Regions from separate parts of the Cupriavidus sp. 2KB_3 genome, predicted to be linked through region 2. Evidence: predicted binding sites of a transcription regulator. Region 2 holds the regulator's gene; each other region holds the start of a gene.
What was found. Region 2 encodes LexA, which represses DNA repair genes until DNA is damaged. Its sites were predicted from a motif close to ACTGTATNNNNATACAGT; they were not measured.
Positions count from the first base shown of each region.

Region 1: recA (recombinase RecA) is a predicted target of LexA. The motif match lies at 2,286-2,303, and genes of this name have one in related genera.
Region 3: AB4120_RS02320 (ATP-dependent helicase) is a predicted target of LexA. The motif match lies at 4,762-4,779, and genes of this name have one in related genera.
Region 4: dinB (DNA polymerase IV) is a predicted target of LexA. The motif match lies at 3,503-3,520, and genes of this name have one in related genera.

Region 1 is NZ_JBFRHD010000008.1:220,653-228,697, reverse strand. Features, by position in the region: gene AB4120_RS11280 (sensor histidine kinase N-terminal domain-containing protein) at 1-1,514, opposite strand, end outside; gene AB4120_RS11275 (response regulator) at 1,527-2,216, opposite strand; gene recA (recombinase RecA) at 2,452-3,516, shown strand; gene recX (recombination regulator RecX) at 3,602-4,060, shown strand; gene AB4120_RS11260 (DUF2889 domain-containing protein) at 4,397-5,071, shown strand; gene sucC (ADP-forming succinate--CoA ligase subunit beta) at 5,161-6,327, shown strand; gene sucD (succinate--CoA ligase subunit alpha) at 6,412-7,293, shown strand; gene AB4120_RS11245 (TerC family protein) at 7,573-8,045, shown strand, end outside.
Region 2 is NZ_JBFRHD010000019.1:137,839-145,883, forward strand. Features, by position in the region: gene AB4120_RS20510 (SOS response-associated peptidase) at 1-349, opposite strand, end outside; gene AB4120_RS20515 (helix-turn-helix domain-containing protein) at 1,195-1,707, opposite strand; gene AB4120_RS20520 (hypothetical protein) at 2,435-3,589, opposite strand; gene AB4120_RS20525 (hypothetical protein) at 3,827-4,561, shown strand; gene AB4120_RS20530 (hypothetical protein) at 4,783-4,956, opposite strand; gene lexA (transcriptional repressor LexA) at 5,078-5,734, opposite strand; gene AB4120_RS20540 (asparaginase) at 5,966-6,967, shown strand; gene rpsF (30S ribosomal protein S6) at 7,095-7,469, shown strand; gene priB (primosomal replication protein N) at 7,547-7,846, shown strand; gene rpsR (30S ribosomal protein S18) at 7,850-8,045, shown strand, end outside.
Region 3 is NZ_JBFRHD010000002.1:114,723-122,767, reverse strand. Features, by position in the region: gene AB4120_RS02330 (sigma-54-dependent transcriptional regulator) at 1-916, shown strand, start outside; gene cmdF (tyrosine 2,3-aminomutase) at 978-2,594, shown strand; gene AB4120_RS02320 (ATP-dependent helicase) at 2,620-4,716, opposite strand; gene AB4120_RS02315 (TlpA disulfide reductase family protein) at 4,908-5,447, opposite strand; gene AB4120_RS02310 (thioredoxin fold domain-containing protein) at 5,514-5,990, opposite strand; gene AB4120_RS02305 (hypothetical protein) at 6,145-6,747, shown strand; gene AB4120_RS02300 (LysE family transporter) at 6,788-7,447, shown strand; partial or broken gene AB4120_RS02295 (ATP-binding protein) at 7,718-8,045, opposite strand, start outside.
Region 4 is NZ_JBFRHD010000032.1:33,842-41,886, forward strand. Features, by position in the region: gene AB4120_RS26260 (diguanylate cyclase) at 1-861, opposite strand, end outside; gene AB4120_RS26265 (MFS transporter) at 1,030-2,223, opposite strand; gene dinB (DNA polymerase IV) at 2,303-3,475, opposite strand; gene rarD (EamA family transporter RarD) at 3,597-4,499, opposite strand; gene AB4120_RS26280 (TRAP transporter substrate-binding protein) at 4,610-5,749, opposite strand; partial or broken gene AB4120_RS26285 (carbohydrate porin) at 6,681-7,721, shown strand; gene AB4120_RS26290 (aquaporin) at 7,665-8,045, opposite strand, start outside.

The DNA of each region.
Region 1 (8,045 bases), on a different contig from region 2:
CGCGTGCCAGCCAGGCGGGGTGACGTCTGGTAGACGTGGTCGTCGATGGCCACCTCGCCGCCATGCTGCTGCACGATCTCGCGCACGATGGCGAGGCCCAGCCCGCTGCCCTCGGTATTGGTGCCGAGCACGCGGTAGAAGCGCTCCATCACTCGTTCGCGCTCGGTCGGGGCGATGCCGGGCCCGGTGTCCTCCACATCGAGATAGGCGAACGGCTCGAACGGATCGGCCGCCACGCGCACCGTGGCATGGCCGCCGGACGGCGTGTAGCGGATGGCATTGTCCAGCAGGTTGTTGAGCATCTCGGTCAGCATCAGGCGGTTGCCGGTGATGGTCACCGGGTGGTCATCGGCTTCCAGCCCCAGGTCGATGCGGCGCGCCCAGGCCTGCGGCAGCCAGTCCTTGACCACCTCGCGCGCCAGTGCGGTCAGGTCCAGCGGCGCCATGCCGCCCGCGCCGGCCAGGTTCTCCATGCGCGCCAGGGACAGCAGCTGCGTCACCAGGTGCGCGGTGCGTTCGGAACTGCCGGCGATCTGCGCCAGCGAGCGGCGCAGCTCCTCCGGGGACTGCTCGCGCTGCGCCAGCTCGGCCTGCATGCGCAGCCCGGCCAGCGGGGTCTTCATCTGATGCGCGGCATCGGCGATAAAGCGCTTCTGCGTCTGCACGGACTGGTCCAGCCGCGCCAGCAGGTCATTGAACGACGCCACCAGCGGCGTGATCTCCTGCGGCGCGGCGGTCTCGTCGATGGGGCTGGTATCGCCCGGGTTGCGCGCCCGGATGCGCTGCTGGATCGCCGTCAGCGGCGCCAGCCCGCGCGTGAGGCCGAACCAGACCAGTACCACGGCCAGCGGCAGGATCACGAACTGCGGCAGGATCACGCCCTTGATGATTTCGTTGGCCAGCCGCGCGCGCTTGTCGAGCGTCTCCGCCACCTGCACCAGCACCGGCTGGGAGCCGGCGCTCTTCAGGTCCACATAGGTATAGGCCACGCGCACGTCGTTGCCGGCCACGCGGTCGTCGCGCAGGGACACCAGCCCGGCATGGCCCTGGTCCTCCTCGGACGGCAGCGGCAGGTCGTGGTCGCCGGCCACGTACTCGCCGCGCTTGCCCACCACCTGGTAATAGATATTGTCGGTCTCGTCGGCACGCAGAATCTCGCGCGCGGAGAGCGGCAGCTGCAGCGTCACGCGCCCGTTCACTTCGCGCACCTGCTGGGACAGCACGATGGCGCTCGCCTCAAGCGCGCGGTCGAACGGGCCGTTGGCGATGGACTTGGCGACGAGGTAGGTGACCGCGATGCTCATCGGCCAGAGCAGCAGCAGCGGGGCGAGCATCCAGTCGAGGATTTCGCCGAACAGCGAGCGGGGCGAGGGATGGGCGGACGATTCTTCCAGGTGCGGCAGGGCGTCCGCCAGCGCGGCGTCCTCGGCGGCGGCATCGGCCAGGGTCGGCAGGGGCGGTGGCGGGTCCGGAAGGGCAGGCGGGCGGCCCCAGGGCAGTTTCAGCAGGCGCATGCCGCCACCGGATCAGCCATGCACCGCCGCCACCGGCAGGAACTTCTCCAGGCAGTAACCCAGGCCGCGCACCGTGGCGATGCGGATGCCGCCCACTTCAATCTTCTTGCGCAGCCGGTGCACGTAGACCTCGATGGCGTTGTTGCTGACTTCCTCGCCCCACTCGCAGAGGTGGTCCACCAGCTGTTCCTTGGAGACCAGCCGCCCGCAGCGCGTGAGCAGGATCTCCAGCAGGCCGATCTCGCGCGCGGACAGGTCCAGCATCTGCTCGTTCAGATAGGCGATGCGGCCGACCTGGTCGAAGGCCAGCGGCCCGTGGCGCATCAGCGTGGCACCGCCGCCCGCGCCACGCCGCACCAGCGCGCGCACGCGCGCCTCCAGCTCGGACAGCGCGAAGGGCTTGGCCATGTAGTCGTCGGCGCCCAGGTCCAGGCCCTTGACCCGCTCGTCCACGCCGTCGGCGGCGGTCAGGATCAGCACCGGCAGCATCGCGCCACGCGTGCGCAGGCGCTTGAGCACCTCCAGGCCGGGCATGCGAGGCAGGCCGAGGTCCAGGATCAGCAGGTCGAAGTGCTGGGTGGACAGGGCCGAATCGGCTTCCACGCCGTTGGCGACGTGGTCGACGGCGTAGCCGGAATGCCGCAGCGAGCGCGTGAGCCCGTCTGCCAGCACGTCGTCATCTTCCGCAATCAGAATGCGCATGGTTGTCTCCACCCTGTTGCCAGCATCGCACGCCACGCGGTTGCGGAACCGGTGGGGCTTGCCAAGCATACTGTTTTTTTATACAGTACCCGACATTCCGCAGGCTGCCTTGTGGGCAGTCGGGTCGGGTCGCACGCCAGATCACTTTTCAGGCCGATTTCCGTCGGAAATTGCTTAAAAATCAGGCGTCGCGCCGCATGCGGCCTATTTATACACCATTGACTGAAGGACGACCATGGACGACAAGAAGGCCGGCGCCGGCGTGAGCGCTGAGAAGCAGAAGGCGCTTGCCGCCGCGCTCTCCCAGATCGAGAAGCAGTTCGGCAAGGGCTCGATCATGCGTCTGGGCGATGGCGAGATCGAAAAGGACATCGAGGTAGTGTCCACCGGCTCGCTGGGGCTCGATATCGCGCTGGGCGTCGGCGGCCTGCCGCGCGGCCGCGTGGTGGAGATCTATGGTCCGGAATCGTCGGGCAAGACCACGCTGACGCTGCAGGTAGTGGCCGAGATGCAGAAGCTGGGCGGCACGTGCGCCTTTATCGACGCGGAACACGCGCTGGACGTGAACTACGCCGGCAAGCTGGGCGTGAACGTGGGCGACCTGCTGATCTCGCAGCCGGACACCGGCGAGCAGGCCCTGGAAATTACCGACGCGCTGGTGCGCTCGGGCTCGATCGACCTGATCGTGATCGACTCGGTGGCCGCGCTGGTGCCGAAGGCCGAAATCGAGGGCGAGATGGGCGATTCGCTGCCCGGCCTGCAGGCCCGCCTGATGAGCCAGGCGCTGCGCAAGCTGACCGGCACCATCAAGCGCACCAACTGCCTGGTGATCTTCATCAACCAGATCCGCATGAAGATCGGTGTGATGTTTGGTTCACCTGAAACGACCACTGGCGGCAACGCGCTGAAGTTCTACGCCTCGGTGCGCCTGGACATCCGCCGGATTGGCTCGATCAAGAAGGGCGACGACGTCATCGGCAACGAGACCAAGGTCAAGGTGGTGAAGAACAAGGTGTCGCCGCCGTTCCGCGAGGCGTTCTTCGACATTCTCTACGGCCAGGGCATTTCCCGGCAGGGCGAGATCATCGACCTCGGCGTGGATGCCAAGATCGTCGAGAAGTCGGGCGCCTGGTACAGCTACAACGGCGAGAAGATCGGCCAGGGCAAGGACAACGCGCGCGAATACCTGCGCGAGAACCCGGATATCGCCGCTGAGATCGAGAACAAGGTCCGTGCGGCGCTGGGCGTGGTGGCGATGAACGCCGCGGCCGTGGCCGCACCGGCCGAAATCGAAGGCTGAGGCGGATCTTTCTCCGCCCCTCGGAAGCCGTCGCAGATCGTGCGGCGGCTTTTTTTATGGGTACTGCATTGTCGATGACCTCCTGATGGCTGGCTCCCGCCCCCCGCTCTCGCTGAAGGCCCGCGCCGTCGGCTACCTGTCGCGCCGCGAGCACAGCCGCGCCGAACTGCGGCGCAAGCTGGCGCCGCATGCCGAGACGCCCGAGGAGGTGGACACCCTGCTCGACGCGCTTGAGCGCGAGAACTGGCTGTCGAACGACCGGTTCGTCGATAGCCTGGTCCATCGCCGCGCCAGCCGCTATGGCGCCGCCCGGGTGATGCAGGAGGCCAAGACCCATCAGCTTGGCAACGAACAATTGCACGATCTTCAGGATCGACTGCGGGAAACCGAGGTCGAGCGGGCCCGGGAGGTCTGGCGCAAGCGCTTCGGCACAGCCCCGGATTCCCCGGAGGCGCGGGCCAAGCAGATCCGCTTCATGGTCGCGCGCGGCTTCTCGCGCGCCGTGGTCGGCAAGATCATCCGCGGCGCGGAAGATGACGAATGAGGTGACGATTGCGCCGCGTAGACCGCTGTATACCTGCGTGCGCAACAGGGATTTTGTGATCCGGCGCCGGGCGTTGCGGCGCCGCACCACTGGCCGTGTCGCCGGGCACGATCGCGGCCCGCCAGCCCTTGCCGCGCCGTGGTTCGGCGTTGTTACCGGCGCAACAATTCGCCCCCGACATTCCATATCGCAGGATGTTCCCGGTCAAAGCGGCGCGGCATGTTAAACTCTCCCGGTTTTCCGGCCTTGGCGGCCGTGCGGCTGTCGGCCGTCCCGCCCCGGCCGTGAGTTTGCCCCCGGTCACAGCCTCAACATCCCGCGTCAGCCCCAGCTGTCATGCCACTTTCCCCGCCTGCCAACCGCACCTTGCGTCATCGCCGTGCCATCACGGCGGAAGCGTATGCGCGGGAAGACGGCCTGTGGGACATCGAGGCGCGCCTCACCGACACCAAGCCACGTGACATCGAACTCGCCGGCGGCGGCATCCGCCCCAATGGCCAGCCGCTGCACGACCTATGGCTGCGCGTGACGATCGACCTCCGCATGAACGTGGTGGATGCCGAGGCCTGCTCCGATTGGGTGCCGTATCCGACACATTGCGACACGATCGGCCCGGCCTACCGGAAGCTGATCGGCCTGAACCTGACGAAGGGGTTCCGCAAGGCGGTGCGCGAGCGGCTGTCCGGCGTGGCCGGCTGCACCCACCTGACCGAGCTGGCCGGCGTGCTGCCGACTGCCGCCATCCAGGCCTTTGCCGGCGATGTCTTCAATGTGCGCGACGGCGCCACTGTCAACGATCCGAATCCCGAACCGCCTTACCAGCTCCATGGATGCCACGCGCTCCATTTCGAGGGCGAGGTGGTTCGCCAGTTTTACCCGCGCTGGTATGGCTACCAGCCGGCACCGAAGGCCGGCGCTGCGGCGTCATCGTCCCAGACCGCGTCACGCGCCGATGCTCCGGCATCGGGCGGCGACACCCTGGCCCACCGGCCCAACGGAACCTCGGGCTGACCGTCACGGTCCGCCCACAGGAACAGCGAGAGACGAATCGTCTCCCCCATTTTTCCCATCCCTTTACGCCTACCCGAAAGGAAACACGCATGAATATCCATGAGTATCAAGGCAAGGAAATCCTGCGCAAATACAATGTGCCGGTTCCGCGCGGCATCCCGGCTTTCTCGGTTGAAGAAGCCCTGAAGGCGGCTGAGCAGCTCGGCGGTCCGGTGTGGGTCGTCAAGGCACAGATCCACGCAGGCGGCCGCGGCAAGGGCGGCGGCGTGAAGGTGGCCAAGAGCATCGAGGACGTCAAGACCTACGCCACCAACATCCTGGGCATGCAACTGGTGACGCACCAGACCGGTCCGGAAGGCAAGAAGGTCAACCGCCTGCTGATCGAAGAAGGCGCTGACATCAAGAAGGAACTGTACGTGTCGCTGGTGGTGGACCGTGTCTCGCAGAAGGTGGCCCTGATGGCCTCCAGCGAAGGCGGCATGGACATCGAGGAAGTGGCCGCGCACAGCCCGGAAAAGATCCACACGCTGATCGTGGACCCGGCCGTGGGCCTGCAGGACGCCGAAGCCGACGACATCGCACGTAAGATCGGCGTGCCGGACGCCAGCCTGCCGCAAGCACGCCAGGCACTGCAAGGCCTGTACAAGGCGTTCTGGGAAACCGACGCTTCGCTGGCCGAAATCAACCCGCTGATCCTGACCGGCGACGGCAAGGTGATCGCCCTGGACGCGAAGTTCAACTTCGACTCCAACGCGATGTTCCGTCACCCGGAAATCGTGGCCTACCGTGACCTGGACGAAGAAGACGCCAACGAAATCGAGGCCTCGAAGTTCGACCTGGCCTACATCTCGCTGGACGGCAACATCGGCTGCCTGGTGAACGGCGCCGGCCTGGCCATGGCCACCATGGACACCATCAAGCTGTTCGGCGGCGAGCCGGCCAACTTCCTGGACGTGGGCGGCGGTGCCACCACCGAGAAGGTGACCGAAGCCTTCAAGCTGATGCTGAGCAACCCGAACGTGGAGGCCATCCTGGTCAACATCTTCGGCGGCATCATGCGCTGCGACGTGATCGCCGAAGGCGTGATCTCGGCCTCGAAGGCCGTGCAGCTGGGCGTGCCGCTGGTCGTCCGCATGAAGGGCACCAACGAAGACCTGGGCAAGAAGATGCTGGCCGAGTCGGGCCTGCCGATCATCTCGGCGGACACGATGGAAGAAGCCGCCCAGAAGGTTGTGGCCGCTGCCGCTGGCAAGTAAGCCGAAGCCGATACGCCAACAAATGCAAGCGCGCGGTGCGCAGGCCCTGCCCGCGCCGCGCGACGCCAAGCAAAGGATTACAGCATGTCGATTCTGATCAACAAAGATACCAAGGTCATCACCCAGGGGATTACCGGCAAGACCGGCCAGTTCCACACCCGTGGCTGCCGCGACTACGCCAACGGCAAGAACGCCTTCGTGGCGGGCGTGAACCCGAAGAAGGCCGGCGAGGACTTCGAGGGCATTCCCATCTACGCGAGCGTGAAGGATGCCAAGCAGGCTACCGGCGCCACCGTGTCGGTGATCTACGTGCCGCCCGCCGGCGCTGCTGCCGCCATCTGGGAAGCCGTTGACGCCGATCTGGACCTCGTGGTCTGCATCACCGAAGGCATTCCCGTCCGCGACATGATGGAAGTCAAGGACAAGATGCGTAAGCAGAACAAGAAGACCCTGCTGCTGGGTCCGAACTGCCCGGGCCTGATCACGCCGGACGAGATCAAGATCGGCATCATGCCGGGTCACATCCACAAGAAGGGCCGCATCGGCGTGGTGTCGCGCTCGGGCACGCTGACGTACGAAGCCGTGGGCCAGCTGACCGCGCTGGGCCTGGGCCAGTCGTCGGCCGTAGGCATTGGTGGCGACCCCATCAACGGCCTGAAGCACATCGACGTGATGAAGATGTTCAACGACGATCCCGACACCGACGCCGTGGTCATGATCGGTGAGATCGGCGGCCCGGACGAGGCCAACGCCGCTTACTGGATCAAGGACAACATGAAGAAGCCGGTGGTTGGCTTCATCGCTGGTGTGACGGCGCCCCCGGGCAAGCGCATGGGCCACGCCGGCGCGCTGATCTCGGGTGGTGCGGACACCGCCCAGGCCAAGCTGGAAATCATGGAAGCCTGCGGTATCAAGGTGACCAAGAACCCGTCGGAGATGGGCCGCCTGCTGAAGGCGATGCTGTAAATCATGCGTCACATCCCGCGCCATGGCGTGCCGGACCGGGCGCCTGGCGTGTGGTGATTGCATCGCATTGCCCCCGCTTGCCGGGGGCAATGTCATTCTGGCGAGACGTTGACCTAGGGTATTTCCCGAGCCGCCTGCCGGAAGGTTGAAACCGAATCGAAAGGTTCGTGCGATACATCTCCATGTCTGTAAGTTCAGACATCCAAAAGTTCGCAGTGGCGCCGCCTGCCGGGCGGTCGGCGAACGTGGAATAAACCTAGAAATTCGAGGAGTCTTGCCGTGGAATTGTTGTCGAGCAGCGCATTCTGGATTGCGCTGGGATCCATCATCCTGACCAATATCGTGCTGTCCGGCGACAACGCCGTGGTGATCGCGCTCGCCTCGCGCAACCTGCCGCCGGCCCAGCAGAAGAAAGCCATTTTCTGGGGCAGCGCCGCCGCCATCATCATGCGGGTGGTGCTGACCGTGGCGGCCGTGAAGCTGCTGACGCTGCCGTACCTCAAGATCGTCGGCGCCATCCTGCTGGTCTACATCGGCGTGCAACTGCTGACCGGCGATGACGACGAGGAAGGCCACGACGCCAAGGACAACATCTGGCAAGCCATCCGCACCATCCTGATTGCCGACCTGGTGATGTCGCTGGACAACGTGGTGGCCGTGGCCGCCGCCGCCCAGAAGGGCCCCGAGGGCAGCCAGCTGATGCTGCTGGTGCTGGGCCTGGGCCTGTCGATTCCGCTGATCGTGTTCGGCAG
Region 2 (8,045 bases):
TCTCCCAGTTCGGCTCGTAGAACGCCGTCGCTGGTATTAAGCAGAGCTGCCCTGCCTTCCAGTGCCTCGCGAAGGAGGTTTTTGCGCCGATGGTCTCCATCCGTGCATTGGCTGTTGGGAAGAAGCGCACTCCCGGTGCGATCTTGGCCTTCGGCACCATGCTGAATGACCCAAGCACGCACTCGCGGCCCACATCGACGCCGTCTCTAACGATCCCTGTTTCAGCGCTTCGAATGATCGGGGCGGGGTAGTCTGGCCACGCCTCGGCCTTCCATTCGCCCGCCGGCGGCTCGACGCCGAAGATGTCGCGCAGGACCTGGCGCTGGACTGGGGCGTAGTTGACGCACATGCGGTTCTCCGGCGGCGGCGGGGTAGGGCAGACGGTAACGCAACGGCCCCGTCAGGCCGGGTCGTCAGGCCTGACCGGTTCCGCCCGATACGCGGACCAGAAATAGTGAGAATGCCGGTGGTGGCGAACGCGCTTCTTTTCAATGAAGAGTCGGACCTTGCCGGCGGGGCCGGCGTCAATCTCCACCTCATGGTGGGCCGTTGCGTCAGCGGTAGCCGGTGGCAGCGTGGCCAGGCCGGCGGCGATGTAGTCGCCTTGGACGCGGCCCAGAATTCCGTGCGCTTGGTTAGGCACTTCCGAAGATGCGGGGGACCGCAGGTGGCACTTGGCCGCAAGCTTGCTGTTGCCCATGATGATAGGTGGATATACTGTATAAATATACAGTATTGCATCTCCACTGGATTCCAGCCGCCTGCACCGCCGCCTTCTACGTCGTCTGGGATCGGATCGCCTGTCGTACTTGCTCGCCCTTGTTGATGACGGCCGCGTCCAAATTGCTGGGGTTCGAGTCGCTGGCCAGCAACCTTCTCCAGTGGCTATTTTCCTGGGATCGCAGCGATGTCCCTCTTGAAACTCTTATGCTGTTCTTCGAGCGCGTCGCGCATCTTGTCTCCGCCGATAATATCGTGGGCCGTATGCGCCATTTGCAGGAGTGCTTGGGTCGGAATTACTACCGTGACAGACGGCCTAGGAGTTACGTTAGGCACACCATCGTCCAATCCAAACGTCAATTTGCTTACGTAGGGGCCAATCTGCATTTGCGCGATTTGATCAGCGTAGAACATCTCCGGGGCCGCTAGGTGAGGGGTTCCCGACGGCATGATGTTTGATTTTCCTGGCATGACTTACTCTTTAATTAATTTGCTGTGGGGTCCGTAAGGGGCAGCGTAAAGCGCCTCCGGGCTCAGGTCTTCGCTTTCGATGGCGAGTTGGCGGTAGGAAATGAAGCGGACCGACAAAGCGCAGTCGAGAGCATGAGCAATTTTGATGAGTGTCTCAATATTTGGGAGCCCACTCATGGGGTCCTCCAGTCGTGACACCGCCGATTGTTGGGTACCGATAGCATCCGCCAACTGCCGTTGACTCATCCCTCTACATTGCCGGTTTGCGCGAATCTGCCAAGCAACGCCTTGCTCGATCGACTCTTCTAGATACGCTTGACGGTACTCAACTTCATCCCACTCCATTGGAAGCGAGAGACGTTGTGCCGTGGTCGAGAAGTGTATTTGCCGGAATGTTGTCGGATCCGTGTGAGCAGGGGGCGCAACGACCTGATACTGGTTTTGTCTTGTTTGTGAAGTCAGAAGCACACTTGTCCCGACTGTCACTTGCACGTTTGAGGTAATCGCTTGGGTCATATTTACCGTCCTTTTCAGTGCCACCGAGCGTAAAAACGAAGCACGTATGTGGATCGTAGAAGTGACCGAAAAGACGCAATTGAGTTCTATTCTCGTCTTTGAATCGTATCACATAAATGTGATGGCCCAATGAGCTTGCGTGCGGTCGGTCTCACTCGGCTTTCGGCTGATCCCGAAGGTGATCTAAGGCTCGCGCCATGCTAGCGCGGGCGCGCACGGAAACATGATCTTTTGACCACTTTTCAATCACATCTCTGGACGATTCAGTGATGTACTGGTGAAAATTCCAGCGCCCCGGTTGCCCCATTGCTATGTCTCATTCTTGGATGAATCAAGACATTATGGCCGTTGAGTGACGCCTGCCATTCCCGTCTAAAGTGGGATATGGAACCTCACGACCCGGCCGTGGCACGGTAGGTCAGGGGACGGGGGCGCCGATGCGGAATCGAAGACGGCGGGCCTGGCGGCCCACCGGGTACCACGGTATCGCGGCGCCTATCTCGTGGGAATACTCACCGAAAAACACGAAAAATCCCGTTTGTTTTGGACCTTCGGTATTCCCACGAGCTCCCCGCAAAGCCACGCTGCGCATGGCTTGAGGCATCAGATTGTGATTCCTGTCGTCGTGGGTTCGAGTCCCATCAGCCACCCCAAATTGCTTAACAAAACGGCCATTTCTCAAGTGGCCGTTTTGCTTTTCTACGCGCGTGTTGTCAGTTGGCCAGGCTTAGGGCGAAGTGCCACCTTGCTTCTCCTCCGGAAAATTGTAGAGATGGGTGTTGTCCGGCGTCTCGCCGATCTTTGTGCCGAGCGGGTCAAAGACGGCATGACGGCGGAACTTCTCGCTGTCCGATTTGGCGCTGGTCTTGGCCAGTTCAGCGGCTTGCCGATAGGGCGTCGGTTCCTTGTCCTTCTCGATCTCCAGCAGCAGCGTCTGCTCGTTCACGCGCACGCTGAACCGGCCCAGGTTGTAGAACAGGTACATGGCATAAAGATTGTCGAAGTCGCGATAGGCGCCTTGTTCCCTGCGGAAATCGAGGGACAGGACGGAGGGGAAGCGGTTGGGCAGGTCCTTGAATGCCACTTTCTCCTCTTCACGAGGTTCCACATAGGTGGAGTTGCTGTACTTTTTGTACAGCACCACGTCCATGCCGTAGCCCCGCTTGCCCCATTCCTTGATTAGCTTCATCGCCATCTCCGTGGGAATGTTCGCGGTCGCGGCTGCTACCACGCGCCGCCCGGACAGGACTCTGGGACTCTTTATCGCCAGATCCTTGTAGCCGGCACCGTACTTGAATGCGGCACCGATAGTTTTGGCGCAGTTCAGGCGCAAATAATCGTACTGGATCGTGCCGCTGTGATATTCGGTGCTCGTTGCCCGTCGATGGTAATCGTCATTGATGCGGCGGAAGTAATCGACCAGCGAGTGCTTTTCCCGACTGGGCACGCCGAAGACCCGCACACCAATCACTGACCGCTTGTAAATCTCGCCATAGTCGAGGCCGAACATCGTCGTTTCCGCGATGGAGGAAGCCGTCTTGAACAGATATTCCTTCTTAGGGATGCCGGCCATCAGATCGGCGGTGTAAAAGTCATTCTCGTGTTTGGGCGAGCGGTCGGCGTAGAAGTTTGCCGAGTAGACGATGTCATCGCCTAGCGCGTCGTCACGGACACCCAGGGCGATATGGCCCGCCGATCCGCCTTTCGATGTCCCGAAGCTGATCAGCAGTTCCAGGTCGTAGGGGGTTTCGTGAAGAAGGGCAGTAATTTGATCGATATTGGCAGGCTCGGGGCCGCCCTTGCTGCCGAATTCGGCAGCGAGCCCCGGCCCCGAAATCAGTGCAGCGACGACCATGAACCATGCCGCCAGCCTTGTGCTCATTGCTTTCCTTACGTAGCCAGTACCCGTCGATTCTTCAACAAAAGAATAATCGCTGATCGGTTCATGTGCCGGAAAACCGTCGGGGCGTGTGTATTGTTAACTTTGTTCCCGGATCGTGTGCGCCAGCACACATAACGACAGGTTTTCGAGAATGATTTTCGCTACGCTTCACGACGGGCCAAATGGTCTAATCCATATCATCTAGGCAATTTCCTACACGAAGCGCGAGGTCATACTGTGGCGGAGCGAATTCGATTCAACCCTGATGTCGCACTGGCGGCATTCGCTGGTGTGATCCCGATGCCGGCCTTGGCTGAGATAAATGCGGCCATCGATCGATCTTTCGGCGAACAGCCTGAGCGTGCCGAGCCATTCGCGATGGCTGAGTTATTGCGCCGCAATGAAGCCTTCCGCAAGCTGGAAGAGATGGTGTGTGCGGAGACCCGGGCCATGGGCGCCACGCTCCTGAAGAAGTCGCTGCGCTGGGACGCATTTCACGTGATTCGCTGTGCCAGCACGTCAACGCGCAACGAGAGCCATTGCCGCCACTACGATTCGCATCTGCTGACGCTGCTGATTCCGTTGAAGCTCGCTCCCGATGGCGTTTGCAACGGCGATCTGCTGATTTATCACCCGCCGCGCGTGGCGGTGTCCACGATGAGCAATGTTTTCTGCAAGCTTCGCCATGGTATTCAGCGCAATCTGCCGTTCCCGTTCAGAAAATGGCTGACACTTCGCGATCTGCGGCGTGGCCGCTGCAATCGCGTGCCGGTGGAGCCGGGTAGCGTCTATGTCTTCAACGGCTTTGTGCTCCAGCATGCCAATCTGGATGTGGAAGTTGGCGAGCGCCGGTCGTTGCTGATTCACTATTACGATCCCGGCTATTCGGCGGGTCTGAGCGCGACCGTACGGCGCGCGCGCATGCTGTGGGATCGTCTGCGCAAGAACATGACCGGCATGTATCCGGGTTGATTAGCCCGACCCCGGTCGTGAGGCGAAAAAAAACCGGCACTCGGCGGGTCGACAAGTTCCGGTTTCGCGCATCGGCGCCAATGCGCCAGGACTACGGGTGCGCGCCATCGAGTGTAAAGCACCTTCCCAGCCAAATTAAGCGTGCTCTTAATTTCACGTGGTGGGCTCGCAACTGCACTATTTACAATGTTCCCTTGCGGCGCGGATCCGCCGCTCGCGGTTTATGCGTCCAGCTTGCCGGGCATATCCGCAAGCTCCAGCATCCGGCAGATCGCGGCCATGCTGCCGACCATCGTACGACGCTGGGCGCCCTGGTAGACGCGCACGCCCTTGGTTTGGCGGAACGGCACGGGCTTGACCGGGCGGCGGGAAGCGGTGTGGTTGACTTGTAGCATGGCGGCACCTCGAAGTTTGCGACAGCAGGAGTCCGCGCCCGTTATCTGGAGAGAACGGGGCGGCGTTGGCAATGCAAATCTGGGGGACCAGGGCAGGCGGCCGCCTGCCAGGTCTTGGAAATCAGAAGCCCGAGGAGCGGATCAGCCCAACGGCGATGCCTTCCAGGGAAAATTCCTCGCGGCCGGCCTGCACCACGATATTCTCGAAATCTGGGTTCTCGGCGATCAACTCAATCATGTCGCCGCGCCGCTTCAGGCGCTTGACGGTCACGTCGTCGCCGATGCGTGCGACGACGATCTTGCCGTTGGCCGCTTCGCTGGCTTTCCTGACGGCCAGCAGGTCACCGTCGAGGATGCCGGCATCGCGCATGCTCAGGCCCCGCACGCGCAGCAGATAATCAGGGCGATCATCAAATACTGAGGCATCCACCTGATATTGACGGTCGATGTGTTCAGCGGCAAGGATCGGGCTGCCTGCGGCCACTCGGCCCACGAGCGGCAGCGTCAATTGCATCACGCCGGCCATCGGTAGTGAAAACTGGTCCGGCATCTCCGAATCGCTGCGTGCCACCTTGAGCCGGATGCCGCGCGATGCCCCTGGCGTCAGTTCGATCACACCCTTGCGGGCCAGCGCCCGCAGGTGTTCCTCAGCAGAGTTGGGCGAGGAGAAGCCGAATTCCGACGCGATCTCCGCGCGGGTGGGCGGAATGCCGGTGTGCCGGATCGTGTTGCGGATCAGGTCGAAGATCTGCTGCTGCCGGGGTGTCAGGGTCGCCATGTGTCGCCGATCTCTCGTGCCGAAGCACTGTATGTTTAAACAGTATGCTGTGATTTTATACAGTATCGAGTGAAGTGCAAGCACAATTTGCAGTGACGATGTCGGGCATGCGCGACACCGTTGCAGCGCCAGTGCGCCCGGCGACACGGGTTTGCGAGAGGCGCGGCGTCAGGCGCGCCACAGTTACAATCGCCCGGACCCCGCGCTCATTTCCCTCGATTTTCTCGCTATATGTCTACGTCACTGCCCCGTATCGTCGTGCTCGCCACCGGCGGCACCATCGCCGGCTCATCCGGCAGTTCCGCCAGCACTGCGCAGTACCGGGCGGCGACCGTGCCGGTCTCGTCACTCGTCCAGGCCGTGCCCGCGCTGGGCGAGGTGGCTCGCGTGGAGACGGAGCAGGTGGCCCAGATCGACAGCAAGGACATGGCCTTCAGCCTGTGGGTGACGCTCGCTGCGCGCGTGGAGCACTGGAGTGCGCAGCCCGATGTGGCGGGCGTGGTCATCACGCACGGCACGGACACGCTTGAAGAAACGGCGATGTTCCTGCACCTGACGCACCGGGGTTCGGTGCCGGTGGTGCTGACTGCGGCAATGCGCCCCTCCACGTCGCTCTCAGCCGATGGTCCGCTGAATTTGCTTGACGCGGTGCGCGTGGCGGCAAGCCCGGAGGCGCGCGGGCAGGGTGTACTCGTGGTGCTGAACCAGGAGATTCATGCGGCGCGCGATGTCGCCAAGGGTCATACCTCGGCGGTGGATGCGTTCACGTCGCCGGCGGGCGGTCCGATCGGCTTCGTGCAGGATGCCTACGTGCGCTTCACGCGTGCACTGGTCCCCAATGATGCGCCTGCGCTGCCCGTGCCCGCAGCGTGGCCGCTGGTCGAGATCGTGGCGAGCTATGCCCAGCCGGGCAGGGTGGCCGTGGATGCGATGGTCTCGGCCGGCGTGAAGGGGTTTGTGGTGGCGGCTACCGGCAATGGCTCGGTCCATGAGACGCTGGGCGACGCGCTGGCCGATGCGGCCGCACAGGGGGTGGCCGTGGTGCGAAGCTCGCGCACGGGCGCCGGCCATGTGGCGGGGCCGGGACGCCCGCGCCCGACCTCGGGCGAATTCGCCTCTGCCGGCAATCTCAATCCCTACAAGGCGCGTGTGCTGCTGCTGCTGGCGCTGGCGGCGGATGCGTCGCTTGGCTCTGATCCGACTCGCCTGCAAGCCGTTTTCCGACAATACTGAGGGATTCCCGCCGTGCGGCCGGGATGGCGGCTTGCGTGCTGGCCCGGAACCGGGCTATACTCGCGGGCTATTCAACCTTGCCACACCGGACATGGCGCCCGGGTGGCTACATCCAAAAGGAGCGTCAATGCGTCATTACGAAATCGTATTTATCGTCCATCCGGACCAAAGCGAACAAGTGCCGGCGATGATCGAGCGTTACAAGCAGCTCGTCACGTCGCAAAACGGCCAGGTTCACCGCGTGGAAGACTGGGGCCGCCGTCAGATGGCCTACATGATCCAGAAGCTGGCCAAGGCTCACTACGTTTGCCTGAACATCGAATGCGGCAAGGACACCCTGGCCGAACTCGAGCACGCCTTCAAGTTCAATGACGCCGTGCTGCGTCACCTGATCGTGCAGACCAAGAAGGCCGAGACCGCTCCTTCGCCGATGATGAAGGAAGTGCAGCGCGAAGAAGCCCGCAAGGCCGCGCAAACGACCACGGAAGGCCAGGCTGCCTGAATGCAGTCTGCGGTGCCGGTCGTGGCAGGCGAAATCCACCACGGCAGGCCAGGTAGCGAGAGCGGGGGAGCACAGCGGTGAACCAGTTAAGGCTGACCGCCACCCTCGCGGAGCGCGATGCGCTGCGCTACACCCCGGCCGGCGTGCCCGTCGTCAACTGCATCCTGCAGCATGTCGGCGAGGTCACGGAGGCGGAAACGCCCCGGCAGGTGGAATTCGCCCTCGCGGCGATGGGGATTGGTCCCGTCGGCCAGCGTCTGGAGCGGTTACCGCTCGGCACGCTGCTCGACTGCGAAGGATTCCTCGCCCGCAGGCACCGCAACAGCAAGGCACTCGTCTTTCACATCACTGGATGTAAAGCATTCGTAAAGGATTGAATCATGGCATTCGTCAAACGTGACAACAAGAACAAGAAGCGCTTCCAGCAACAGAACCCGCTGTTCAAGCGCAAGCGCTTCTGCCGCTTCACCGTGGCTGGCGTGGAACAGATCGACTACAAGGATCTGGACACCCTGAAGGACTTCATCGGCGATAACGGCAAGATCACGCCGGCTCGTCTGACCGGTACCAAGGCTC
Region 3 (8,045 bases), on a different contig from region 2:
GCTGGCGGGCCCGGCGGCGGGCACGCGCATCATCGGCCGCTCGGCGGCGATGGCGCGCGTGCGCGACCTGATCGCCAACGTGGCGCCCACCGATGTGCCGGTGATGATCAACGGCGAAACCGGCACCGGCAAGGAACTGGTGGCGCGCAGCCTCCACGCGCTGTCCACCCGGCGCGACGCGCCCTTCATCGCCCTGAACTGCGGCGCGGTGCCCGAGGCGATCTTCGAGAGCGAGATGTTCGGCCACGAGGCCGGCGCCTTCACCGGCGCGGGCAAGCGCCGCGTGGGCAAGCTGGAGCATGCATCAGGCGGCACGCTGTTCCTCGACGAGATCGAGAGCATGCCGCTGGCGCTCCAGGTGAAGCTGCTGCGGGTGTTGCAGGAGGGCACGCTGGAGCGGCTGGGGTCGAATACCTCGGTGCCGATCGACGTGCGCATCGTGGCGGCGGCCAAGGGCGACATGGAGGGGCTGGTGGCGCAGGGCGCCTTCCGCCAGGATCTGCTCTACCGGCTCAACGTGGTGACGATTCCGCTGCCGCCGCTGCGCGACCGCCGCGAGGACATCGTGCCGCTGTTCGAGCACTTCATGCTGGTGGCGGCCGTGCGCTACCAGCGCCCCGCGCCGATCCTCTCGGAGATGCAGCGTCAGTCACTGATGCAGCGCCCGTGGCCCGGCAATGTGCGCGAGCTGCGCAACGCGGCGGACCGGCTGGTGCTGGGCGTGCCCGAGGGCGTGAGCGGCAAGCCGGACACCGTGGACGACTCCACCCCGCTGCGCGAGCGCATGGAGCACTACGAGCGCGCCGTCATCGCCGATACGCTGGCGCGCACCGGTGGCGCGGTGAGCCAGGCGGCGGATCTGCTGCAGGTCGGCAAGGCCACGTTGTACGACAAGATCAAGCGCTACGGACTGTAACGGGCTTGGTACACTCGGGGCCCTTCGCCTCGTGCGCCCCCTGTGATTGCTGATCCGCCCCATGTCCGAAGTCACCCGCTCCGCCTTGCCTGCCGCCGACATCGACGGCCATCAACTTACCGCGCCTGCTGTTGTCGATGTGGCGCGTGGCCGCCGCGCCGCGCGGGTGCCGGGCGCCGTGCTCGACAAGGTGGGCGAAGCCCGCGCGCGCTTCGAGCAGGTGGCCTCGGCCAATGTGCCGATCTACGGCGTCTCCACCGGCTTCGGCGAGCTGGTTCATAACTGGGTGGATATCGAACACGGCCGCGCGCTCCAGGAAAACCTGCTGCGCAGCCACTGCGCCGGCGTCGGCCCGCTGTTCGCGCGCGACGAAGTGCGGGCGATGATGGTGGCGCGCGCCAACGCGCTCTCGCGCGGCTACTCGGCCGTGCGCCCGCTGGTCATCGAACAGTTGTTGAAGTATCTGGACGCCGGAATCACGCCGGCCGTGCCGCAGGTGGGCTCGCTGGGCGCCAGCGGCGACCTCGCGCCGCTCTCCCACGTGGCCATCACGCTGATCGGCGAAGGCATGGTCCTGACCGCCGATGGCGGCACCGCGCCCACCGCCGAGGTGCTGCGCGAGCACGGCATCGCCCCCATCGCGCTGGCCTACAAGGAAGGGCTGGCGCTGATCAACGGCACCTCGGCCATGACGGGGGTGTCCTGCCTGCTGCTGGAGACATTGCGCGCCCAGATCACGCAGGCCGAGATCATCGCCGCGCTGGCGCTGGAGGGGCTGTCCGCCTCCGCCGACGCCTTCATGGCCCACGGCCACGACATCGCCAAGCCGCACCCGGGCCAGATCCGCTCCGCCGCCAACCTGCGCGCGCTGCTGGCCGATTCCGACCGCCTGGCCGGTCATGGCGAGCTGTCCGCCGAGATGAAGACGCGCGCCGGCGACGAGAAGAACACCGGCACCGGCGTCTTTATCCAGAAGGCCTACACGCTGCGCTGCATCCCGCAGGTGCTGGGCGCTGTGCGTGACACGCTGGAGCATTGCGCCACGGTGGTCGAGCGCGAACTCAATTCGTCGAACGACAACCCGCTGTTCTTCGATGATGGCGCGCTGTTCCACGGCGGCAACTTCCATGGCCAGCAGGTGGCGTTTGCGATGGACTTCCTCGCCATCGCCGCGACGCAGCTGGGCGTGGTGTCCGAGCGCCGCCTGAACCGGCTGCTGAGCCCGCACCTGAACAACCGCCTGCCGGCCTTCCTGGCGGCCGCCAACGAGGGGCTGTCGTGCGGGTTTGCCGGCGCGCAGTATCCGGCCACGGCGCTGATCGCCGAGAACCGGACGATCTGCAGCCCGGCCAGCATCCAGAGCGTGCCGTCCAATGGCGACAACCAGGACGTGGTGAGCATGGGGCTGATTGCGGCCCGCAACGCGCGCCGCATCCTCGACAACAACCAGTACATCCTGGCCATCGAACTGCTGGCCGCCTGCCAGGCCGCCGAACTGGCCGGCGCGGTGGAGCAACTGGCGCCGACGGGCCGCGCCGTGTTCCACTTCGTGCGCGCACGCGTGCCGTTCCTGGCGATGGATCGCTACATGACCGATGACATCGAGGCCGTGGCCGCGCTGCTGCGCGACGGCGCCTTGCTGGATGTAGTGCGGCAGGCCGGCGTCGAACTCGTCTGATTGGATTTTCAGCCGGCTGCCCGGCCTATTTCCACATATCGCGCATGCGGCTGGCCAGGTCCACCTGGGGCAGGGGAGCCTTGGCCGGCGCGTCGCCGGGCATCGGCGGGGGCGGCCAGGACCGGCTGTAGAAGTTCGGCATCACCCGGTTCGGCAGGAAGCGCGTGCGCGACGCGTACACGTGGCGGTCGCCAAATCCTACCTGCTGATGGACGTAGAAGCGCTGCGGTACCACGATGTCGAGGTGGTCCTTGGCGCGCGTCATCGCCACATAGAGCAGCCGGCGTTCTTCCTCGATCTCTTCCGTGGTGCCCGTGGCAAGGTCAGACGGCATGCAGCCATCCACCGCATTGAGTACGTAGACCGCCTTCCATTCCTGGCCCTTGGCCGAATGGATCGTGGACAGGATCAGGTAGTCCTCGTCGCGCGAGGGCACGCCGGACTCGTCGCTGGACGCGCTTGGCGGATCGAGCGTCAGTTCGGTCAGGAAGCGCTCGCGCGAGGCATAGGTGGCCGCGATCCGCTCGATCTGCTGGAGATCGGCCTGCCGCGCGGCGGCATCGTCGTGAATGCGCTCCAGATGCGGCAGGTACCACGCCACCACCTGCTCGTACTCCGATGGCCACGGCGAGGCAGGCGCCATCAGCCCGCGTGCCAGGGCGATCAGCTCGGCCCAGGCTGGTGCGGCGGCGGGCGGGGGCTCGAAGGCTTCCAGCGCCAGCAGCGGTTCGGTGGCCGCTTCCAGCCCCTCCAGCACGCGCGCGGCGGTCTTCGGGCCCACGCCGGGCAGCAGTTGCAGGGTGCGGAAGCCGGCCATGCGGTCGCGCGGATTCTCCAGCCATCGCACCACGGCCATCACGTCCTTGACGTGGGTCGACTCCAGGAATTTCAGGCCGCCGAACTTCACGAACGGGATGTTGCGGCGGGCCAGTTCGATCTCGACCTGGGCGCTGTGGTCGGCGGCGCGGAACAGCACGGCCTGCGCCATCAGCGTCAGCCCGGCCTCGCGCCGCGCCAGCACCTGCTCCACCACGAAGCGCGCCTGATCGGCCTCATCGTTGACCACCACCACGCCCGGCTTCTCGGCTGACTCGCGCAGGGACCACAAATCCTTGGTGAATCGCTCGGCAGCCAGCCCGATCACCGCGTTGGCGGCGGCCAGGATCGGCTGGGTGGAGCGATAGTTCTGCGCCAGCGTCACCTGATGCGCGGGCGGCGAGAAATGCTGCGGAAAATCGAGGATGTTGCGGACCGTGGCGCCCCGGAACGCGTAGATCGACTGGGCGTCGTCGCCCACCACGGTCAGGCCGCGCCCGTCCGGCTTCAGCGCGAGCAGGACCGACGCCTGCAAGGCATTGGTGTCCTGGTATTCGTCCACCAGCACGTGGTCGAAGCGCGCGGCCATGTCCTGCGCCAGCGACGGCTCGGTCAGCGCCTGCGCCCAGTAGAGCAGCAGGTCGTCGTAGTCGAGCACCTGCTGCTTCTGCTTGGCGGCCACGTAGCCGGCGAACAGGGCCTTGAGCGCGTCCGCCCACATCGCATAGCGCGGGAATTGTGTTTTGAGGATCACTTCCAGCGGCAGCTGGGTGTTGACCACGCGCGAATAGATCGCGAGGCAGGTTTCCTTGCGCGGAAAGCGCGAGGTCTGCTCGGAGAGGCCGAGGTCGTGCCGCACCACGTGCATCAGGTCCGCTGAATCGCCCCGGTCGCTGATGGTAAAGGTGGGCGCCAGCCCCAGGGTCTCGGCGTACTCGCGCAGCAGCCGCGCGCCAATGGCGTGGAAGGTGCCCGACCATTGCAGCGCCGCCCGGCCCGCGCCGGTGCTGGTGCCCAGCGCCTGATCGACGATGCGCTCCACGCGGCGGCCCATCTCGGCGGCGGCGCGGCGCGAGAATGTGAGCAGCAGGATGCGGCGCGGATCGGCGCCGCCCAGCACAAGGTGCGCCACGCGGTGCGCCAGCGTGTTGGTCTTGCCCGAACCGGCGCCGGCAATGATCAGCAGCGGCGCATCCCCGGCGTGCGACGCCGCCGCGCGCTGCTCCGGGTTCAGGCGGGACAGATAGGCGGGGACGTCAGCGGGAACGTCGGGGGCGTCAGCGTCGAGAACAGGATCCGGGGGCACGGGCAGGGCAGGGACAGGAGGGAGGCTGAGAAAATTCTGGCGCTCACTGTATATCCATACAGCAGGCCAAGGCAAGCCGGGCGGAAGGACGGGGCCATCGCGCAACAAAAAAGGTGCCGCAATGGGCACCTTTGGAAGACGTTCTGAGACGATGCCTGGCGATGGCGGCTTGGAGCGTCAGGTCGGCGGAATCAGGCCGCGCTGGCCAGCGCGCCGTCGAGCAGCTTGTGCAGCGACTCCCATTCGGGCTCGCCCACGTAGCGCTTGAGAATTTTCCCGTTCTTGTCGACCACGAAGGTCGTCGGGGTGAGCTGCACGTCACCGAAGGCCCTGGCTGCCGTGCCGTCGGAGTCCATCGCCACCTTGAACGGCAGTTCGCGCGTCTTGGCGAAGTTGGCCACATACATCGGCGGGTCGTAGTGCATGGCCACGGCGACGAAATCGAGGCCCTTGCCCTTGAACTGCTGGTAGGTCTTGATCATGTCGGGCATTTCCTTGACGCACGTGGTGCAGCTGGTGGCCCAGAAGTTGATCAGGTAGACCTTGCCCTTGAGGTCGGCCGTGCTGACCTTCTCGCCCGAGAGCAGCGTGAAGGTGGCGGCGGGCACGGTGCTGGACGGCGCCAGCGCGCGGTAGCCGAAGACACCCAGCACGGCAAGGACGACCACGGCGACGAGGATCGGCACGATCGGGCGGCGCTTCGGGGCGGTGGAGGCGGTGGAATCAGACATGGGAGGCAGTCCCGTGAGATGGATCGGCGAGAAATCGGCGAGAAATCAGCGCAAGGCGTCGCTATTCTACTTCCGGGCGATCTTGGCGCGCGCGGTGTCCAGCGCCTGCTCCAGGTAGGCGCCGTAGAAATCGCCCTGCAAGCCCAGCAGCGCGTTGGCCACGGGCTGGCCGTTGGCGTCGAGGAACAGCACGGTCGGCGCCACGGAAACATTGTGGGCGCGCGCCCACTTCTTGGCGGTGGTCATGGTGCCGTCGATGTCGCGGATCGGCGTGTCGGCGGTCATGTCCACTTCCCGTGCGGCGATCTCGCCGGCGGCCACTTGCGGCGCGAGGTAGTTGCGGCGCACGGTCTCGCAGTAGCTGCAACCGGGCAGGCTGACCAGCACCACCAGCGGCTCGCCGGCCTTGGTGGCGGCGGCGGTCTGGGCGGCCACGTCGGTCACGGCGGGCAGGTGGCCCCCCGCCGCGTGGGCGGCGCCGCTGGCCAGCAGCAGGGCCGCTAGCCAGGGCAGGGCACGAAAGATGGACAGGCGTGGACGCATAGGGGGGCGAAACTCGGGGGCGAAACTCGCAGAAAATCGATGCGGCGACGAGCGGTCGCGCGCGACTTCCCGGATAATACCGGCTTGCGCCAGCGGGCGTGCGAGTGGCCGAAGACGCACCCGCTACCGCGCTTGCCTAATAAGAATGCTCTCCATGCTCCGCCAGCCCCGCCGACCGCTCCGTTCGCTTCCCCACGCCATCCTGCCGTCGCTGGTCCTCGTGCTGCTGGCGGCGCTGGCCGGCTGCTCGCCGCGCTATGACTGGCGCACCATCCTGTCCGACGAAGGCCAGTACGCCGCGCTCTACCCCGGCAAGCCGACCAGCGCCGCGCGCGACGTGGCGATTGCCGGGCGCAAGCTGCCGATGACCATGGAGGCGTCCCGCATCGACGACACGCTGTTCGCCGTGGGCGTGGTCACGTTGCCCGCCGACGACGCGGCGCTGCGCCGCGAGGCGCTGGCGTCGATGCAGGCCGGCCTCGTGGCCAACCTCGGCGCCCATCCCGAGGCCCCGGCGCGCACCCGCGCGATCACGGTGACATCGGCGGCCAAGCCGCCCGTGGCCCTGGAGGGCGTGGAATTGACGGTGACCGGCGTCTCGCCGCAGGACAAATCGCCGCGCCGGCTCACCGCGCGGCTGGTGGCGTCCGGCACGCGCGCGTACCAGGCCGTGGTGCTGGAGGCGGGCGACGCCGCCCGCGACGCACGGCAGGCCGAGCAGGTGGAGCAGTTCCTGACCGGATTCCATCCGTTCTGACAGATTTTTGTGATGTAACTGACGTTCCAGGGAGAACAAGATGCGTTGGGAAGTGTGGCTGGCGTATTTCGCCGCGTGCTGGGTGATCGCGATTTCGCCGGGGTCGGGCGCCGTGCTGTCGATGAGCCACGGGCTCTCGTACGGGCTGAAGAAGACCACGACGACGATCATGGGCCTGCAACTGGGCCTGGTGATCATCCTGCTGATCGCTGGCGGCGGGCTGGGCGCGCTGCTGCTGGCCTCCGAAGAGGCCTTTGTGGTGGTCAAGACCATCGGCGCGGCCTACCTGATCTATCTCGGCATTCAGCAATGGCGGGCGAAGGTCGAGTCGCAGGGGGATGGGGAGGGCAATGCCGAAGGCGCGGCGGGCCGCGTGCGCGTGGCTGTGATGAGCCGCCGCCGCCGGTTCGCCACCGGCCTGCTGACCAACGTGACGAACCCCAAGGGCATCATCTTCATGGTGGCCGTGCTGCCGCAGTTCATCGACCCGACCCATCCGCTCGGGCCGCAACTCGCCATCCTGGCCGCGACGATGTGCGGCGTGGATCTGGTCGTCATGCATGGCTACGCGCTGCTGGCGTCGCGCATGCAGGGCCTGTTCCGCAACGCCCGCGCGGTGCGCTGGCAGAACCGCTTCTTCGGCGGCGTTCTGGTGGCCGTGGGCACGGCGCTGTTCTTCGTGCGCCGGCATCCGGCCTGACGCTTCTGCCTGAACCCTCTGGCGGAGATTGCCAAGATCCGGCTGGCGCCTGCCGGCCGGGTTTGCTTCAATGGGGAGAGACCGTTGCCGGAGATCCCCGATGCCTGCTGTACTGCGCTCTGCCCTGACTGCCTTGACCGCCCCGAGTGTCCTGACCGCCGCGCACCGGGAGCCGCCTCCCGAGCCCCCGCCGCCCGGCCACCCGCCTGACCTCCCGCCGATCGAGGAGCCGCCGCCCCCGCCGGTGGAACCCCCGGTCTAAGCCCCGGCCTAACCCGCCCGCAGCGCGCGCCGGTACTGGATGGCCTCCGCCACATGCGCGGCGGTCAGTACGGCCGCGTCTTCCAGGTCCGCAATCGTCCGGGCCACCTTCAGCACCCGGAAGTACGCCCGGGCCGACCAGCCCAGCTTCTGCATCGCCCCGCGCAGCAACGCCTGCGCGTCGGCCGCCAGCGGGCAGTGATCGTCGATGGCGCGCCCGGACAACTCCCCATTCGGCATGCCCTGCCGGCCCAGTTGCCGCGCCCGGGCCGCCACGGCCCGTGCGCGTACCGCTGCGCTGGCCTCCCCGGGCGGGCCATCGAAAATCTCCTGCTGG
Region 4 (8,045 bases), on a different contig from region 2:
GATCAGCCGGCCGGCGCTGTCCATCAGGTAGCGGTTCAGGGCCGGGGAGTCGTCGCTCGGCGCGCCGAGCAGCGCCTGGATATGCTTCAGCGAGACGTCTACCGCCACCACGCCGCGAAAGCGCGCCTCCACATAGATCGGCACGCTCAGCGTGGTGCGCAGCTCGGTGCTTTCGAACTGGCGATAGGGCGGCGCCCAGCGCAGTTGCTGGTCCGGATTGCGGTCGGGCAGGAGGTCGCGGTAGTAGGGCATGCTCGCGAAACGTTGCAGCAACGCGGGCGCTTTGTCGGTCGGCACCGGGGGATAGGTCACAAAAAAACCGTTGTTGGAAATGAACGTGACCGAGCCGCGGATCTCGTCCACGCCCATGGTCAGCCCCAGCACGTGGCTCAACTGGCGTGCGGCGAAGAGGTCGGCGCGCAGGTCGTCCACGCGGCGCTCGAAGCCGGGCAGGCCGGTCAGGGTCTGCGGTGACACGCCGACCACGGGGGCATCGCCGAGCGGGACTTCCATCTGCCAGATCGGCTCGTTGCGCGCGGCGAAGGCCCGTTCGATGGCGGGGTCCGAGACATCGACTGCCTGCACGGCCTCCATCCGCATCAACTGCCGCGCGTAGTCGCGCACGAACGACAGCCGGAAGCGCTCCGACGACACCGCAGCCTCCAGCCCCATCGCACGCAGCGTGAGATTGTGCTGATGACTGGCAATCACGCGCTCGCGCAGCGTGTAGAGGTCGCGCAGGCCAACGGCGAGCGTCAGCGCCAGCACGAGGCTGAAACACCAGATCACGACCCGCTGCGGGCGCATGACCGCCGCGCGCGGTAGCCATCGCGGACGCGGCACCAGTTTGCGCCATGGCATCGGGGGCCTCCGGGCAAGTCCCGCCTGAGCGGGCACTGCAACGAAACTGTGACGATCGAGGACAACGCTCGGCCAGTGTAGTGCAGCAAACGGGACTTCGGGAGGGGGTGGCGCGCGGTCAGCGCGCCGCGCTCAGTGCCGGGCTCATGGCCGGGCTTGGTGTCGAATTCAGTGCCGGTCGGTCCGGAAGTAGAGCAGGGCGAGCGCCGGCAGCGCGAAGCCGATCCAGCTTGCCAGCGGCCAGCCGCCACGCGCGAAGGCCCAGGCGCCCAGCCACGAGCCCGTGGCGCCGCCGACGAAGAAGATCGCCATATACAGGCCGTTCAGCCGGCTGCGGTGCTCCGCCGAGAGCGTGAAGATGGCGCGCTGGCCGACCACCAGGTTCGCGGACACGCCGAAATCGAGCAGGATGGCCGCCGCGGTCAGCGCCAGCAGCGAGGCCATCGACCCCTCCGCGCCCACCCGGCTCAGCAGGAACGATCCGGCGCCGATGGCCAGCGCGATGGCGGTCATCAGGCGGCTGTGGCCCCGGTCTGCATAGCGGCCGGCCATCGGCGCGGCGATGGCGCCGGCCACCCCGACCAGCGCGAACACGGCGATGCCGGTCTGCGACATGCGGAACGCGGGCCCGGCCAGGTACAGCGGGACGGTGGTCCAGAACAGGCTGAAGACGCCGAACATGCTGGCCTGGTACAGCGCGCGCCGGCGCAGCACGGGCTGGGTACGGAGCAGGTGCGCCATCGACGCCAGCATCTGGCCGTAGCTCACGCCCCGCGCCGGCTGGCGGCGCGGCAGCTTGCGCGCCAGCACCAGCGCCAGCAGCACCATGGCCACCGCCGAGACCGCGAAGATGGTGTGCCAGCCGCCCGTCAGGCCGGCCACCAGGCTCGACACCGGCCGCGCCAACATGATCCCCATCAGCAGCCCGCTGGTGACGTTGCCGACCACGCGACCCCGGATATGGTCCGGAGCGAGGTGCGCCGCGAACGGCACCAGCACCTGCACCGCCACCGAGCACAGGCCGATGGCGCAGCCTGCCACCAGGAACACGCTGGCGTGGGTGGCCAGCGCCGCCGCGGTCAGCGCCACGGCACAGGCGCCGATCAGCGTCAGGATCAGCTTGCGGTTCTCGACCAGGTCCCCCAGCGGCACCAGCAGCACCAGTCCCACGCAGTAGCCCATCTGGGTCAGCGTGACGATCAGCCCGGCAATCTCGGGCGAGAGGTGGAGCGATCGGGCGATGGGGCCGATCAGCGGCTGGGCGTAGTAGAGATTGGCGACGATCATGCCGCAGGCCGTGGCCAGCAGCGGCGTGATCCAGGCGGCGGGCGCGGCAGCGCGCTCAGTGGCGGTGGAGGTCATGGGGGGCGGCCTTGGTTCGAAGCCGCCGATTCTACTGGGAGACAAATAGATGCGTCGGAAGGGTCATTCCCGTGCCCCATCAGGCATCCGGCCGCTCGTCCTCGAAGCGGAACTCCTCCTGCACCGGCGCTGGGTCGTCGCCCTGTTCGTCCGCCGGGATCAGGGCGCTCACGCGCACGCCGAGCAGCCGGATGCGCCGCTCGAGCGGTATCCGCTTCAGGCATTCCGTGGCGCCGCGCCGGATCGCCGCGCCATCGGCGGTATGGGCCGGCATGGTCAGGTCGCGCGTGACCGTGCGGAAATCGTCAAAGCGCAGTTTGATGCCCACCGTGCGGCCCACATAGCCCTTGCGGCGCAGGTCCTCGCCCACGCGCATGCAGAGCCTGGTGAACGATTCGGACAGCAGCGGGCGGTCCACACGCGGGTGCAGGTCGCGCTCGAAGGTGGTTTCGCGGCTCATCGACTTCGGCTCGGAGCTGACCACCACCGGGCGGTCGTCGCGCCCATGGGCCACCTCGATCAGCCAGCTCGCGTAGTTGCGGCCGAAGTGGGTCTGGAGCACGCCCTGGTCGGCCTCGGCCAGGTCGCCCACGGTTTCGATGCCGATACCGGCCAGCTTCTCGGCCGCCTTCGGCCCAATCCCGTTGACCTTGCGCGCCGCGAGTGGCCAGATGCGGCGGGGGATGTCGGCCGGGGTGAGCAGCGTCAGGCCGTCCGGCTTGTCGAGTTCGGACCCGATCTTCGCCAGCAGCTTGTTGGGTGCCACGCAGATGGAGCAGGTCAGGCCGGTGGCCTCGCTGACGGCCGCCTTGATGCGCGCGGCGACCTCGGCCGGCTCGCCGGGCACCTCGGTCAGATCGATATAGATCTCGTCGATGCCACGGTCTTCCACCTGCTCGGTGAAGGTGCGCACGGCGGCCTTGAACAGGCCCGAGTAGCGGCGGTAGGCATCGAAATCGGTCGGCAGCAGGATGGCGTCCGGCGCCAGCTTGGCGGCCTTCATCATGCCCATGGCCGAGAACACGCCCAGCGCGCGGGCTTCGTAGGTGGAAGTGGTGACGACGCCACGCCCCACGTAGTCGCGCAGGCGGGCATAACGGCGCGAGCCATCGGGCAGCGTCTCCGGCACGGCATTGCGGCCGCCGCCGATGACCACCGCCTGGCCGCGCAGGTCGGGATAACGGAGCAGTTCGACGGACGCATAGAAGGCGTCCATGTCGAGGTGGGCGATGCGCCGGACGGGGCTGGACATGGCGAAGGGGGCGTGCGCGTCGTCGGTACTGTATAAACGTACAGTATAGTGCGTCGGCCCTCGCGTGCCGAGAGGGGGTTAGCCTGATATTCTCTGGAAGAATCGATACATAGATTTACACCTACACTTCATTTGTCGCCCTGATGGATTTGAGGGAATTGCGGCGAGAGACCCACACCCCTTCGAGGGCGTAGATCAGCAGCGATACCCAGATCAGCGCATAGCCGAGCTGCTTCTGGGCCGGGAACGGCTCATGCCACAGCCAGATACCGAGCAGCAGCTGGAGCGTCGGGCCGGTGTACTGGAGCAGGCCGAGCAGCGAGAGCGGAATCCGGCGCGCGCCGGCGGCAAAGAACAGCAGCGGCACCGCCGTGATCGGGCCGGCCAGCAGCAGCAGGACCTGCGTACCCGGTGCTGCGCTGCGGAAGGTGTCCTGGCCGGTGAAGACAATCACGCCCAGCGCGGTGGCCGCGATCGGGAACAGCAGCAGCGTCTCCAGCGACAAGCCCTCCAGGGCGCCCAGCGCCCCAGTCTTGCGCAGCAGCCCGTAGCCGCCGAACGACGCCGCCAGCGCCAGCGCGATCCACGGCAGTTGCCCGGCGCTCACGGTCAGCCACACCACGCCCCCCGCCGCAATGGCGATGGACAGCCACTGCCCGGGCCGCAGCCGCTCGTGCAGGAACACCACGCCCAGCAACACGCTGAACAGCGGATTGATGAAGTAGCCCAGGCTCGCATCGACCACGCGGTCGGCCGAAACCGCCCAGATATAGAGGAACCAGTTGGCGCAGAGCAGGGCGGCGCTCGCCGCAAAGCCGAGGATCAGGCGCGGATTGCCAGCTACCTCGCGCAGCCAGCCGAAATGCCGCCGCCAGAGCAGGATCGCGCCCAGGAAGACCAGCGACCACACCATCCGGTGGAGCAGGATCTCGAGCGGCGCCACGCCGTGGAGGGATTTGATATAGAGGGGCAGCAGGCCCCAGATGACGTACGCGAGCAGCGCGTAGAAGATGCCGAGTTGCATGGGAGTATCCGGTAGGTGCGCGGATTCTACCGGGACGCCGCAATTGGCGTTGAGACTCGCCTCCCCCGTGCGGGAGAGGCGATTGCATCACATCAGATCACAGCAATGCCTTACAGCTTGCGGGCGAAGCTGAACTGCGCGAAGCCCTGCTCGGCCACGTTGAACCAGGCGGCCTCGTTGTTGCGGAACACGCGCCAGTCGTCATAGATCTTCTTGAACGACGGGTTCTTGGCAGTTTCCTCGGCGTACGCGTCCTGCGTGGCCTTGAAGCACGCCTCCATGATCTCCTTCGAGAACGGGCGCAGTTTCACGCCGTTTTCCAGCAGACGGGCCAGCGCCTGCGGGTTCACGGTGTCGTACTTGGCCATCATGTTGGTGTGGGCCTCGATGGTGGCCGTCTCCAGCGCGCGCTTGTACTGCGCCGGCAGCTTCTCGAACTCCGGTGCGGAAGCGTAGAACGACAGCTGGGCGCTGCCTTCCCACCATCCCGGGTAGTAGTAGTACGGCGCCACCTTGTAGAAGCCGAGCTTCTCGTCGTCATACGGGCCCACCCACTCGGCCGCGTCGATGGTGCCCTTTTCCAGTGCCGGGTAGATGTCGCCACCGGCAATCTGCTGCGGCACCACGCCCAGGCGCTGCAGCACCACGCCGGCAAACCCGGCGATGCGGTACTTCAGGCCCTGCAGGTCCGCCACGGTCTTGATTTCCTTGCGGAACCAGCCGCCCATCTGGGCATTGGTGTTGCCGCCCATGAAGTTGACGACGTTGTATTCCTTGAAGAACTCGCGCATCAGCTTCATGCCGTTGCCCTGCATCATCCAGGCGGTCTGCTGGCGCGCGGTCAGGCCGAACGGGACGGTGGTGTCGAAGCACAGCGTCGGGTTCTTGCCGAAGTAGTAGTAGCCGGCCGTGTGGCCGATCTGCACGGTCTGGTTCTGCACGGCGTCCAGCACCTGCAGGCCCGGCACGATTTCACCGGCGGCAAAGACCTTGATGTTGAACTTGCCGTCGGTCAGCTCCTTCACACGCTGGGACAACAGTTCGGCGGCGCCGTAGATGGTGTCCAGCGACTTCGGGAAGCTAGATGCCAGGCGCCATTCCACCGCCGGGTTGCTGCCGACCACGGCCGGCGCAGCCGGTGCGCTCGCCGACGCCGCGGGCGCGGCAGGTTTGTCTTCCTTGCCGCACGCGGCCAGGGCCCCCGTAGCGGCCACAGCCGATGCTTTCAACAGGAAGGAACGACGTTCCATGACATCTCCTCTTATAGATATATGTGCGTTGACTGCCCCACCCATAGGACAAGTCCAAAACAGCCGGTCGATTATAGCGGTGGCGTTTTGCGCACGACCACACTCCAGACTGCGGGTTTTCGCTAGGGATTCGCACTTCTGCAACGGTTTACGGAGAGACTGCCAAGCTGCGTCGCGGCTATGCGAGGTGATCTTTTCGCAATGTGAGATGCCGCACGGTTTGATGGATTTTGTAACCCGTCTTGCGGTCAAAAAGTTCGCCTGTTAAAAAACGGAGCCCCCATCCGGCGCTCCGCGCGCCGTCACCGCCTCCATGCTGCTGCCTGTACCCCGATTCGCTCGCCTGCGCTCCCGCCGTCTCACGTTTGCCGTCATGGCAGCCTGGGGCATGGTCGCCTGCGCGCAAACCGGCAGCCAAGTGGCAGCACCACCACAAATCTCGGCCAGCACGGTGCCGTCGACGGCCACGGCGTCGAGTTCGGCGTCGGCGAGCGTACCTACCGCTGCGCCCGTGGCAGCCGCCGCGCCGGCGACTGACCCGCTGTACGACCTGATCCAGCCAACCATCGCCCCAGGTGCGAGCAAGCCTGCCGATGGGGCGAATGGGGCGAATGGGGCAAATGCGACGGATTCAGCACCCGCCGATGCCCCGGCAACCGTCACGGCGGAGAACACCGTGGACCCCGACTTCGTTGGCCCGCCCGAATCCGCCGCCGCCCCGCCGCCACCGCCACCGCCGCTGGTCCTGTTCCCGCATCGGCTGGGTGAATTCCCCGCGCAGGCGGTCCAGCCGGCACGCGCGACTGCCGCCGATGGGACGAACGCCGGCGATCAAGTCGATACCGCTGAAGCGGGTACGGTTTCCGATGCACCCCCGGTGCTCCGCTCGCAGTTGCCAGCCGAGGATCTTGCCGGCGACACGGTATGGCGCATGGGCTACAGCGGCCGCGCGGCGGTCGAGGACCGCGCCAGCACGCAGCGCGCCTGCCCCGGCGGCGGCACGCCGTCGGTCGGGCTGGGTGGCGGGCTGGCCTGCACCAGCACCGGCGAGGTGAAGATCCGCGAATCGCTGGCCGACATCGGCGGCGGCACCCAGGTCCAGTTCGTGGCGCAGGCCAAGGGCACCAACGCCACCTCGGTCAACGGCAACGCAGCCGCCGTGGACCCCTACGCGCTGGTGCCGCAGTTCTATACCGCCGTCACCGGCCTCTCGGGCGTGTCCGTGCTCGATGGCGCCAGCGTCTGGGCCGGCCGGCGCGAGAGCAACCCGTTCCTGATGTCGTCCGGCCTGCTGCCACCCAACTCGCCCTCGATGCGGTTTGGGGTGGATAACGCCAAGCTGGGCGATTTCGGACTCAGTTATCAATACACCGCACGTAACGATCTGAACGGCGCCCATCTGCCCAGCTATCACAGCCTGCGCAGCGCCCCGATCGACACCAATGACAAGGGCAATGTCCAGTTGGGCTTCACGCGTGTGGAGCCGCTCTCGGCCATGGAGGACACCGGCAGCGCCTGGTGGGCCTCGGCCATGCACGAGCAGAAGGGCGTGCTGATGGGCACCAACCGGCTGGGCGTGCAGTACGGGCAGGGGGCGCGGATGGCCATGACCGGCTACACGGGCATGGGCGCATCGCTCTCACGCGTGCGCGTGGCGGAATCGATGGAGTGGAAAGGCCGCTCGGGCATCGGCGGCTCGGTGGAATCGAGCCTGCAGCTGGACCGCTCGCCGGTTGGCACGTTGCAATGGGCAGCCACACGCTTCCGTCCGGCCTATGTGGCCAACGACCAGTTCCGGCTCAACTTCGAGGTCGCACACGACCAGATCTCGTCCGGGTTTGGCGTGGGTGGCCAGCGCACCGCGCTGACCGTGGCGCCGACCTTCACGCTCGGCAAGTCCACCGGCAACGCCAACCTACGCGCGTTCTACACCTACAGCCGCGCCAGCGACGTCGATGGCATCACGTTCGCCACGCCCGCCGAAGCCTGGGCCACGCAGACCAGCGGCTCGATCTTCGGCGTGCAGCTCAACCGCCGCTGGTAACAGGCCCTCGACCGGACACTCAGCCGAACACTCCGCCGGGCACAGCCACTGGAACAGCCGGGTGGCGACCAGCGCGCCGCCGAGTTGCGCCAGCACGAAAGCCGGCACATCGCCCGGACGAATCCCTGCGAACGTATCGGTCAGCGCACACGCCAGCGTCAGCGCCGGATTGGCGAATGACGTCGAGGACGTGAACCAGTATCCCGCCGTGATATAGCCGGCCACGACAAACGGCACGCTGGCGGGCCGGGT